DNA from 3 places in the Rhizobium sp. ZW T2_16 genome. Region 3 is predicted to be linked to each of the others. Evidence: predicted binding sites of a transcription regulator. Region 3 holds the regulator's gene; each other region holds the start of a gene.
The links. The regulator LexA, encoded in region 3, represses DNA repair genes until DNA is damaged. The targets are predictions, from matches to a motif close to TGTTCNNNNTGTGTTCNG.

Region 1 (3,255 bases), on a different contig from region 3:
GTCTCTGGACATCACATCGGCAGATATCAAAAGGCCCGCCACAGACGCGGGCCTTTTCGACTTAGCATTCACAAACTTCGCAGTGACCGAATTCGCACCGGCGAAAATCAATCTGGCGCTGCATGCGGTCGGCCAGCGCGCCGACGGATATCACCTGCTCGACAGTATCGTGACCTTTACCGCTGATGCAGACGATGCGACGGCGGGTGCGCCCGCCGGAGACAGGCTGGGTTTTACGCTTTCCAAAAAGGATGCATTTTCGATTTCCGGCCGGTTCGGCGAAGGGCTTTCGCCTGATCCGGATGCGGCCCAGCAGAACCTCGTGCTCAAGGCTCGCGATATCCTGCGCATTGCGCTTGACGCAAAAGGCATTGCCGCGCCGCCGGTTGCCATCCATCTGCAAAAGAACCTGCCGATCGCCTCTGGCATCGGCGGCGGATCGGCCGATGCGGCAGCAACCCTACGCGGTCTTTTACGCCTGTGGGATGCACAGATCAGCGAGCCGGAACTTTCGGCGCTTGCGCTTTCACTCGGCGCCGATGTGCCCATGTGCCTGAAAAGCCGGCCGCTTGCCGCAAGAGGCATAGGTGAGGACATCACCATGCTCGACACCATGCCGTCTTTCGCCATCGTGCTTGGCAATCCGCTTCGCGGCGTCTCGACACCGGATATTTTTCGGCGGCTGACAACCAAGAACAATCCCGCCATTCCAGCCCTTACCGGAGACTGGCAAGCCGATCTCAGCGCCTTGCGCAACGATCTGGAGCCGCCGGCGCGCTCGCTTGTCAGCGAGATCGGCGAGCTTTCCGAACTGATTGCGGCGGAAGGCGCGTGGCTTGCCCGCATGTCCGGTTCCGGTGCGACATATTTCGGACTGTTTGAAACGTCAGCCAAAGCGGTAAACGCTGCGAACGATCTTCAGAGCAAGCGGCCAGACTGGTATTTCACAGCCGCACGGACCATCGGAGCGAAATAATGATCGGGATAGACGAAATGCGCAGCTTCATTCCGCTCGGCATCGCGGTTCTGACCGTCTCCGATACGCGCACACTCGAAGACGACAAGTCGGGCCAGACGCTTGTCGACCGCATCGAGGCGGCGGGGCATCTGCTGAAAGCCCGCGCCATCGTGACCGACGACCGCGAAAAGATCGCCGGACAGGTGACGGCCTGGACGCTCGACCCGGAGATCGATGTCGTCATCACCACCGGAGGCACCGGCTTTACCGGCCGCGACGTGACGCCGGAAGCGCTGGAACCGCTGTTCGAAAAGCGGATGGACGGATTTTCGGCGCTTTTTCACCGCATTTCCTATGACAAGATCGGCACATCGACGATCCAGTCGCGCGCGACGGGCGGCGTGCTCAATGCCACCTACATCTTCGTCATTCCCGGCTCGCCCGGCGCCTGCAAGGATGCCTGGGACGGGATATTGAAGGCGCAGCTCGACTATCGTCACATGCCCTGCAATTTCGTCGAAATCCTGCCGCGGCTGGACGAACATCTGAAGCGCACGAAAGGCTGAAATTATCGGCTGCGGACAACCCACGCCGGAATGAGCTGACTCATCAGCTTCGTCGCCTTGTGGCCCTTTGCCAGCGCTTCCAGGCTCATGCCTGATTTGGCGACCGCAATCGCGCTCTTCTTCGGTAGGATCAGCCCGTATTCCAGCGGAGGGACCGAACGACCGATACGCTGGAAGAATGGCCGGCGGTAGTTGCGCGACGGCGAAAAGCGCGCCGGCTGCTTGTGGATCGCCAGATGCTCGATGACTTCCTCGATCCAGCCGCTTTGCGGACGCGCGCCTGCCTCTATGAAAAGCAGCCATTCGCCACGCGCACTGCGCAGGACATCCTTGATGTCCCAGTGACTGTGAAACCGGCAGCCGGCAGCATCCGCCACACGGGACGAACCATCATGCGACGCGTGATCGAGCACGATCACGTCACTTACAAGTCCTTCCACAGCGGCAGTAACGAGGATCGAAAGCGTCTGCGCAAGCTCGGCTTCCTGGTCCCTGCATTCCATTAAAACAGTCAGCATTTCTGACCCTTAACCCATAGCTTGGGCAAAAGCCAGCAACGAACAAAGTTTGTTCTTGCAATGTTCTCATTTTGGCGATAGGAATTTAGTCATCGAGAACGGGAAGTGATCCCGTCAGGAGCCTTCAATGACCGAGCTGTCCCAACTGCGGCAGGGTGCGTTTGCGCCCGCCCATACGGCTGACATTGCCGATGCACTGGTCCAATCATCCGGGCTCAGGATCGAGATCGATCGGCGGCGCGGCAGAGGCGCCGGCCTGAACCCGAGCGGACGCTTCGAGGAGGAACGCCGCGAGGTGTTCGACGACGGTTGGCAGACACTCGAGGAGCTCGAGCCGTTCCGCACGGAAGTGCAGATCGAGAAGCCGAAAACGGCGATCACCCGCAACGACAGCCCCGATATCGGTTTCGACCGGTCGATCAATCCCTATCGCGGCTGCGAGCATGGTTGCATCTATTGTTTTGCAAGGCCGAGCCACAGTTTCATGGGCCTTTCACCGGGGCTCGATTTCGAGGCTAAACTATTTGCCAAGCCGGACGTGCCGCGGCTTCTGGAACGGGAGCTGAGCAGGCCGGATTACAAGGTGCGGGCAATTGCGATCGGCACCAATACCGATCCCTATCAGCCGATCGAGCGGGAATGGCGGATCATGCGCCAGATCCTCGAAGTGCTGCAGAAGGCCAATCATCCGGTGGTGATCGTGACGAAGTCGGCGCTGGTCATGCGCGATATCGACATCCTTTCCGACATGGCCTCGAAAGGCCTGGCCAAAGTCGGGATTTCGGTGACGACACTGGATCGCAAGCTCGCCCGAACGATGGAACCCCGTGCTTCGACACCGGCCAAGCGGCTGGAAGCGATCAAGGCGCTGTCGGATGCCGGCATACCGACTGCGATCATGGCTTCGCCGATCATTCCGGCGCTGAACGACCACGAGATAGAACGAATTCTGGATGCAGGCCATGCTGCGGGGGCGACGGAAGCAAGTTATGTGCTTTTGCGCCTGCCGCTGGAAGTCAGCCCGCTGTTTCGCGACTGGTTGCTGCGCAATTATCCGGATCGCTACCGGCATGTGATGTCGCTGATCCGCTCGATGCGGGGCGGCAAGGATTACGATGCCGAGTTCGGAAAGCGGATGAAGGGTGCCGGTCCCTATGCATGGCAGATCGGCCGCCGTTTCGAAATGGCGACCAAGCGGCTTGGGCTCGGCCGG
Region 2 (3,255 bases), on a different contig from region 3:
TGCCTGACTTGCCCTTGAAGCGGAACTTCAGGCTCCCACCCTCGACCTTTACGTGGCGACTGCGCAACGTCGTCTGTCCATACGACTTGTTCGCTTCGGCATAAGCGGCGTTACCGACGCGGATGTAAAGGTTGTCGAGCATCCATACGACTGTAGCCAGCACTTCCTCCATTGTTAGGCCGCGGGATCGCAGATCGATTTCCACCCGCTCGCGAAGATCCGGTAGTCGATCGGCAAAGTCGACAAGCCGCTCGAACTTGGCTCTTCCACGCTCCGCATGCCAATCGGAGTGGTAGCGATACTGGCGCCGGCCGCGTGCATCCATCCGTATCGCCTGGAGATGAGAAAACGGATTGGTCGAAATAATGACATCGGTATAGGCCGGCGGAATTGCCAGGGCGTTCAGTCGCGAGATCTCGGCAGCCTCCGTGATGCGTCTTCCATCTGGACGATAGTATAGGAACCCTTTAGCGCCCAATTTGCGCGTGATCCCGGTCTCAAGTCCGGGAACATAGACCAAGCCAGACGACAGCTTGGCTTCTGCGGCGATCGTGTCGATTTCTGTGATGACCTGGTTCATCTCGCCATCACTCACAGCGCAATAAGCTGTTCCTTCGCATCAGGCTCATGGCTGCGATCACCGGCATCGCAAAGCCTGAGTCTTTGCCTTCTTCTAGCCAAACCATCCATACTCCTGCGACTGACTGCTATCGCTTCTGGTTCGAACCGAGCATCGTCAGCGCATTTTCCATTGCGGCTCCGGAGGCTGTGTTATCGAAGACGCACCAGCTGTCCGATGCCACCAGTTTAGTGAATGACCTGATCTCATCCTCGCTGTAGCTCGAATAGTAGATCTTCGGCCTGCCGTGCAGACGCACATATCGTGGCGGATCAGCAAAAGCCTCTGCTGGCCATACCCGCGACGGATCGGCAAGAACCCGATCGATGGCATAGTTCTTCAGCAGGTCCCGCGCCTCTGCCGACGCCCAGCTCTTGTGCCGCGCCTCGATGACGACTGGTCCGTCGTCGATGTCCCGTATAGCCTTAAACGCGGTATCGAGTACGGCGGCATCGAACGCTAGTGATGGGGGTAGCTGGCAAAGCAGCGGGCCTCGTTTATCTACGAGCGGCGCAATATCAGAGCAGAAAGTGGCGAACGGCTGGGCTATATCCTTCATCGCTCTGGTGTGAGTTATCTCCTTGGGTACTTTTACCGAGAACCGAAAGCTGTCCGGTACCGACTCCACCCACCGGGCGAACGTTGACGTCTTGTGTCTACGGTAAAAAGTCGAGTTGATTTCGACGCCGTCGAAGACCGATGCGTATCGCGTCAGGCCACTTCCCTCCTTTGCAAACTGGTCGGCCGCCTTTATCGGAATGGACCAGGCGGCAGTGGCAATAGTTGGCAATTGCAGGTCCTCCAGCTTGCTAGCCCCTGAGCGAAACGAAAGGATCGATCGCCGAGTTCCATAGACCGATTGAGCGAGGTTCGGAACAAGCAGGCAACTAAGAACATTAGGAGAACAACTTCAGGAGATTTTCATGAGTGACAACCCAAAGACCCATACTTCGTCCAACACACAGAAAGACCCCGATGATTGGGTCAGCGGCGATGAGCCGATGACCGGAGCGCAACGCTCCTACCTCAAAACGTTGTCTGAGCAGGCGCACCAGCCTGATGTTTACGCTGAAGACCTAACCAAGGCGGACGCTTCGAAGCGCATCGATGAACTCAAGCAGGCACTCGATTTTGAGTGACGCCTAAGGTCGATATACCCAGCGACACTGAGCACCCCTCGACATAACTTTGAGAAACATGTGTTTCATCGAAAGCGATATGGTCGCGAAGTCAATGACATCACGAACAGGGTTTCAGTTATTGCAGTTACAGGCCATTCGAGTTATATAGGCGGCCAAGGAGATTTTCATGGCTAGCCAAGTCGTCCATTTCGCCGGATTGTCGGATCGTGATCGCAACGGAGTTTCGCCTTTGCCGAAGCTCGCTGCGGGCGACAGACTGGAACTTCACGTGCGTCACGAAGGCCGCGAAGGACAGACACTAACAATTCCGCCAACCGCCGCCGCGGCGGTTGAGACGCTTCTGGCGCATTTGCTTCGTGGCGAACGCGTCGCTGTGCTGGCCGAAGACCAGGAATTAAGCCCGACCGAGGCATCGGCTGTTCTCGGTATTTCGCGTCCACTTGTTGTTTTACGCATGGACCGGGGCGATCTGCCGTTTCGCTATGTCGGTAAACACCGCCGCGCCTTGCTCAAGGATGTGCTCGCGCTAAAATCCAGGTTGGATGTTCGGCAGGCTGCGATAGATTTGCTTGCCGAAGATACCGAGGATCTCGTTCAGACCCATGGCCTCTAAACCGCCCGTCGCGGTTTATGATGCCTGCGTCCTCTATCCATTCCACCTTCGCAACGTCCTCGTTCAGTGTGCTTTCGACGGCCTCGTCGAAGCGCGCTGGAGCGATGATCCATGACTAGTGGATCCGAAATCTTGCCGCCAACACGCCGTCCTTGTCTATCGAGCGCCTGATAGCTACGCGGGACAGGATGAAGGCCGTGCTGCCGGAAGCGGACGTGACAACCTACCGTCCTTTGGTAAATGACCTTAAGTTACCCGACCCCGGCGACCGGCATGTTCTTGCGGCCGCCATCGCCGGGAGAGCTCCCGTTATCGTCACCTGGAACCTCAAGGATTTTCCACCACAAGATCTTCAGCCTTACGGCGTGACCAGCCAGTCACCGGATGACTTCTTGTCCGATCTTCATGTCGCATTTTCTGAAGCACTGATCGCCAGCGTCAAAAATGCGCGGCACAATCTTCGCAAAACGGTGCCATCGGTCGATGCGTTTGTGGAAGCTCTCGAGCTAAACGGATTAAAGCGATTTTCGGCCATCCTACGGCGCAACAGCAGCAAGCTGAAGTAGTCGGGCCAGGCCGGTACATCGGCGACTGAACATCTTCCTCGCAGTAGCAAGCTTAATCCTCCTCGCTCGCTACTTCCCTCGATAGCAGCTCCTCTTGAAAAGCATGCCGACTGAGCAATCCGGCATCTTCGAGTGCTTCAATGTCCGGCAGATCGCGCAGCGTCTCCATTTCGAACGCCGACAAGAAATGCTGTGTGGTTACGTAGGTGTAAGGCGCACCCGGCGTCGGGCTGCGCGGCCCGGAGCCAATAAAACCTGCGCCACGCAGATGGAAATTCACCTGCTGGCCAGGTTCGAGCGTCGTCGCGCCCGCAT
Region 3 (3,255 bases):
CCCAGGGGGCCAGGAACTGGCCTTTCTTGACGTTGATCGCCCGGCCGGTCTTGGCGGCTGCGACCAGAAGATCGGTCTGACGCGACAGAAAGGCCGGGATCTGCAGGATGTCGACGGTTGGCGCAACAAGCCCGCACTGCTCTTCCGTATGGATGTCGCTCAGGACCGGGAAGCCGAATTCCTTCTTCAGGTCGGCAAAAATCTCCATCGCATTTTCAAGTCCGATGCCGCGCTTGCCGGAGATCGACGTACGGTTGGCCTTGTCAAAGGAGGACTTGTAGACCAGCCCGATGCCGAGCTTGCCGCAGAGCTCGCTCATCGTGCCGGCGATCATGAAGGCATGATCACGGCTTTCCATCTGGCAAGGCCCCGCGATCAGCGAAAGCCGGCCTGCATTGGAGAATACGACCTTTTTGTCGCCTTCGCCGACCGAAACTTCTGAATTGGGGGAGACTGCCATTCTACTATTCCTCGAAGCCGAACAAAACGCCTTGGCCGGGCGACGGCGACACGAGAACGCGACCATCCCGGCGAATGAATGCGACGTCATTAGCAGCAAGGATGATCTCTGTCACGGCCAGATCAAGACTGCGAAAGATCACGGCCTCCCCTACCAACCCGGCTGCCACCCCTTCGATAGGAAGACCGAAGTCATGCGCAATTTGCTCGCGCCTGAGAACGCGCACGGCTCCCGTTTCAGCCTGGAACACCAGTCCACCTTCAACTTCGATACCCGGCGCTCGCAGCACATTGTCAAAAAAGGCAACCGAAGCATGCGGATCATCACTTGCCAAAATGACTTCCTTCAAACCGGCAACCGAATTGGCATGGATACGCAATTCAGCCATATCCTGAGGGAAAGATACCAGCCGCTGGCAGGAGAAAGTAAAGAAATCAGCCGCACCATCCATCGCGGCAAAAGCAAGCTGGAAACGAGCTTCGACCTCGTCACCGTCCGGAGACTTTACAGCTCTGCCGAATTCGAGGGGCTCACCGCCGGAAATTCCGGCCGCGACATAATGCCGATGATCGTTCGACGCGTCTTCACTGGAGACCACGATGGCCGACAAGCCTTCACGTCCGCGGCGACCGCGATAAGCCAGATCGCGCTCGACAAAGACATTGCCTTTCTTGGCATGAGCCCCCGCCTTGCGCCTGTCCGCAACAGCCAGTGGCTCCAGATAGGTACCGTCTTCAAAAAAAACACAGGCATTGGCCGTACCGAAGGGATGCACGCCGTCAGGCGCGACAGTGAAACCCAAAGACGACAGCCGCTCGCGTGCCTTGCCGAGATTTCCAACAGGCAAAACGAGATGATCGATATTCCTAGCAGTCACACATGTCCCCCAGACTTCTGATCCGCTAGGCGTAGATTGGGCAGACCGCCGGGGAGCGCAAGTAGATTCCGACTGAGAACGTCATTCGGCATCCAAGAAACTGATTATATTGTCACGAAAATTTAAGGACTTGCGGAACACATATGGAACATATAGTGTTCGTTCTGCATTTGTTTCAAATCTGAAGGTGCGCCTCACATGCTGACTCGCAAGCAACAGGAACTGCTTTTGTTCATTCACGAACGGATGAAGGAGTCGGGCGTACCTCCGTCTTTCGATGAAATGAAGGACGCTCTCGACCTTGCGTCGAAGTCGGGCATCCATCGGCTCATCACGGCACTTGAAGAGCGCGGTTTCATTCGCCGTCTCCCCAACAGAGCGCGCGCACTCGAGGTCATCAAGCTTCCCGAAGCCTATGTTCCCACGCTGCAGCCGAAACGCGGTTTTTCACCGAGCGTGATCGAGGGAAGCCTTGGCAAGAAGCCGGCGACGCCTGCTGCCCCGCCTGTCTCCGCCAATGACAGCGCGTCTGCAAGCGTGCCGGTCATGGGCCGCATCGCCGCCGGCGTACCGATCTCGGCAATTCAGAATAATACCCACGACATTTCCGTCCCCGTAGAGATGTTGGGATCCGGCGAGCATTATGCGCTTGAAGTCAAGGGCGACTCGATGATCGAGGCCGGAATTCTGGATGGCGACACCGTCATCATTCGCAACGGCAACACCGCCAATCCGGGCGATATCGTCGTTGCACTCGTGGATGATGAAGAGGCCACACTCAAGCGCTTCCGCCGCAAGGGTGGCTCGATTGCGCTGGAAGCGGCAAACCCGGCTTACGAGACACGAATTTTTCCACCGGATCGGGTCAAGGTCCAGGGCAGGCTCGTCGGCCTCATTCGCCGTTATCACTGACACCGGAATTGTTGCCAACATCAGTTGGCGCTTCTGATCGATAATCCGTTCCTGCTTGATCTGAGACAGCAAACTGCGCCTCAAGACGGCCACTCGATTTTGGTTTGGAAATCCATTCCGGCAGATACGGGTCATAGAGATTGCGTCGCCAGTCGTATTGGCGATGAATGGTCCATGGGCGAACCGTGCCAGCCATTGCTGTCGTGACACTCCATTTTCCGGCTGCCGCCGCCCCGGAAAGATCGATTTCAATTGACCCTGTCTTGCGCAGGCTGGCGCCGCTCAGCATCGGGGTACCAGACCGACAGGAATGGAAACGCGCACGCGGCGCGATAACAAGGCCGGCAACGTCGCAAGCCGCTCCGGCATAACGGCCATCATCAACAACAACGACCAAAACACCTTCCGGTGACATGAATGCGCACCAGGCCTTGAGCTGACATGAGAATCTGACACTCCCTGCCTCCTTCATCAGTCGCTGCGCTTCGATCAGAACGTGTTCCGGAAGTCTTTCACTGGAAGAACCCGGCATATTTTTTAGAATTTCACTTTCCAACATCTCCGGCATAGCCAGCACTGGAAGCTGTCGCGCATACATCCACTGCCCATAGACGAACTCGGAGGGACGTTTCCTGTTGGCGGCAGCACGTTCTGCATCTCGATAAGCAACGAGGTTCCCATCTTCAGCGATGAGAAGACTTGATTGGGCGTGTTGCACCCCCACCCAGAACAGGGCCGCAGCGGTAAACAGGAAAGGTAAGCCCGAATAGCGAAGCCGTGTCCTGAGGAGCGTCAGTAGCAGAAAACCGCAGACCCCAAGCGGCAAAAACCAGGGGTGCTGTTCTCCGACGACAATGTCCCCGCCCCATCCCGCTACATGCTTCGCGATCAAGATGACCCATTCGAGGCTCCAGGCCATGATCCCGATGAAGGGAGCATCGAGGCCGAAGGGCATCAACAACATCGCAGCAAGCCCGGCCGGCATCACCAGGAAGCTGATGATCGG

Region 1: ACI3K0_RS06075 (PA0069 family radical SAM protein) is a predicted target of LexA. The motif match lies at 2,093-2,110, and genes of this name have one in related genera.
Region 2: ACI3K0_RS27290 (DUF3072 domain-containing protein) is a predicted target of LexA. The motif match lies at 1,509-1,526, and genes of this name have one in related genera.

Annotation. Positions count from the first base shown of each region.
Region 1 is NZ_JBJDRG010000002.1:121,108-124,362, reverse strand. It holds gene ACI3K0_RS06090 (4-(cytidine 5'-diphospho)-2-C-methyl-D-erythritol kinase) at 1-976, shown strand, start outside; gene moaB (molybdenum cofactor biosynthesis protein B) at 976-1,524, shown strand; gene ACI3K0_RS06080 (glycosyl transferase) at 1,527-2,042, opposite strand; gene ACI3K0_RS06075 (PA0069 family radical SAM protein) at 2,170-3,255, shown strand, end outside.
Region 2 is NZ_JBJDRG010000024.1:12,826-16,080, reverse strand. It holds gene ACI3K0_RS27300 (DNA topoisomerase IB) at 1-580, opposite strand, end outside; gene ACI3K0_RS27295 (DUF72 domain-containing protein) at 708-1,409, opposite strand; gene ACI3K0_RS27290 (DUF3072 domain-containing protein) at 1,543-1,758, shown strand; gene ACI3K0_RS27285 (DNA-binding protein) at 1,928-2,374, shown strand; gene ACI3K0_RS27280 (hypothetical protein) at 2,563-2,940, shown strand; gene ACI3K0_RS27275 (FecR domain-containing protein) at 2,993-3,255, opposite strand, start outside.
Region 3 is NZ_JBJDRG010000001.1:239,148-242,402, forward strand. It holds gene kdsA (3-deoxy-8-phosphooctulonate synthase) at 1-460, opposite strand, end outside; gene ACI3K0_RS01155 (VOC family protein) at 465-1,337, opposite strand; gene lexA (transcriptional repressor LexA) at 1,536-2,249, shown strand; gene ACI3K0_RS01165 (ComEC/Rec2 family competence protein) at 2,230-3,255, opposite strand, start outside.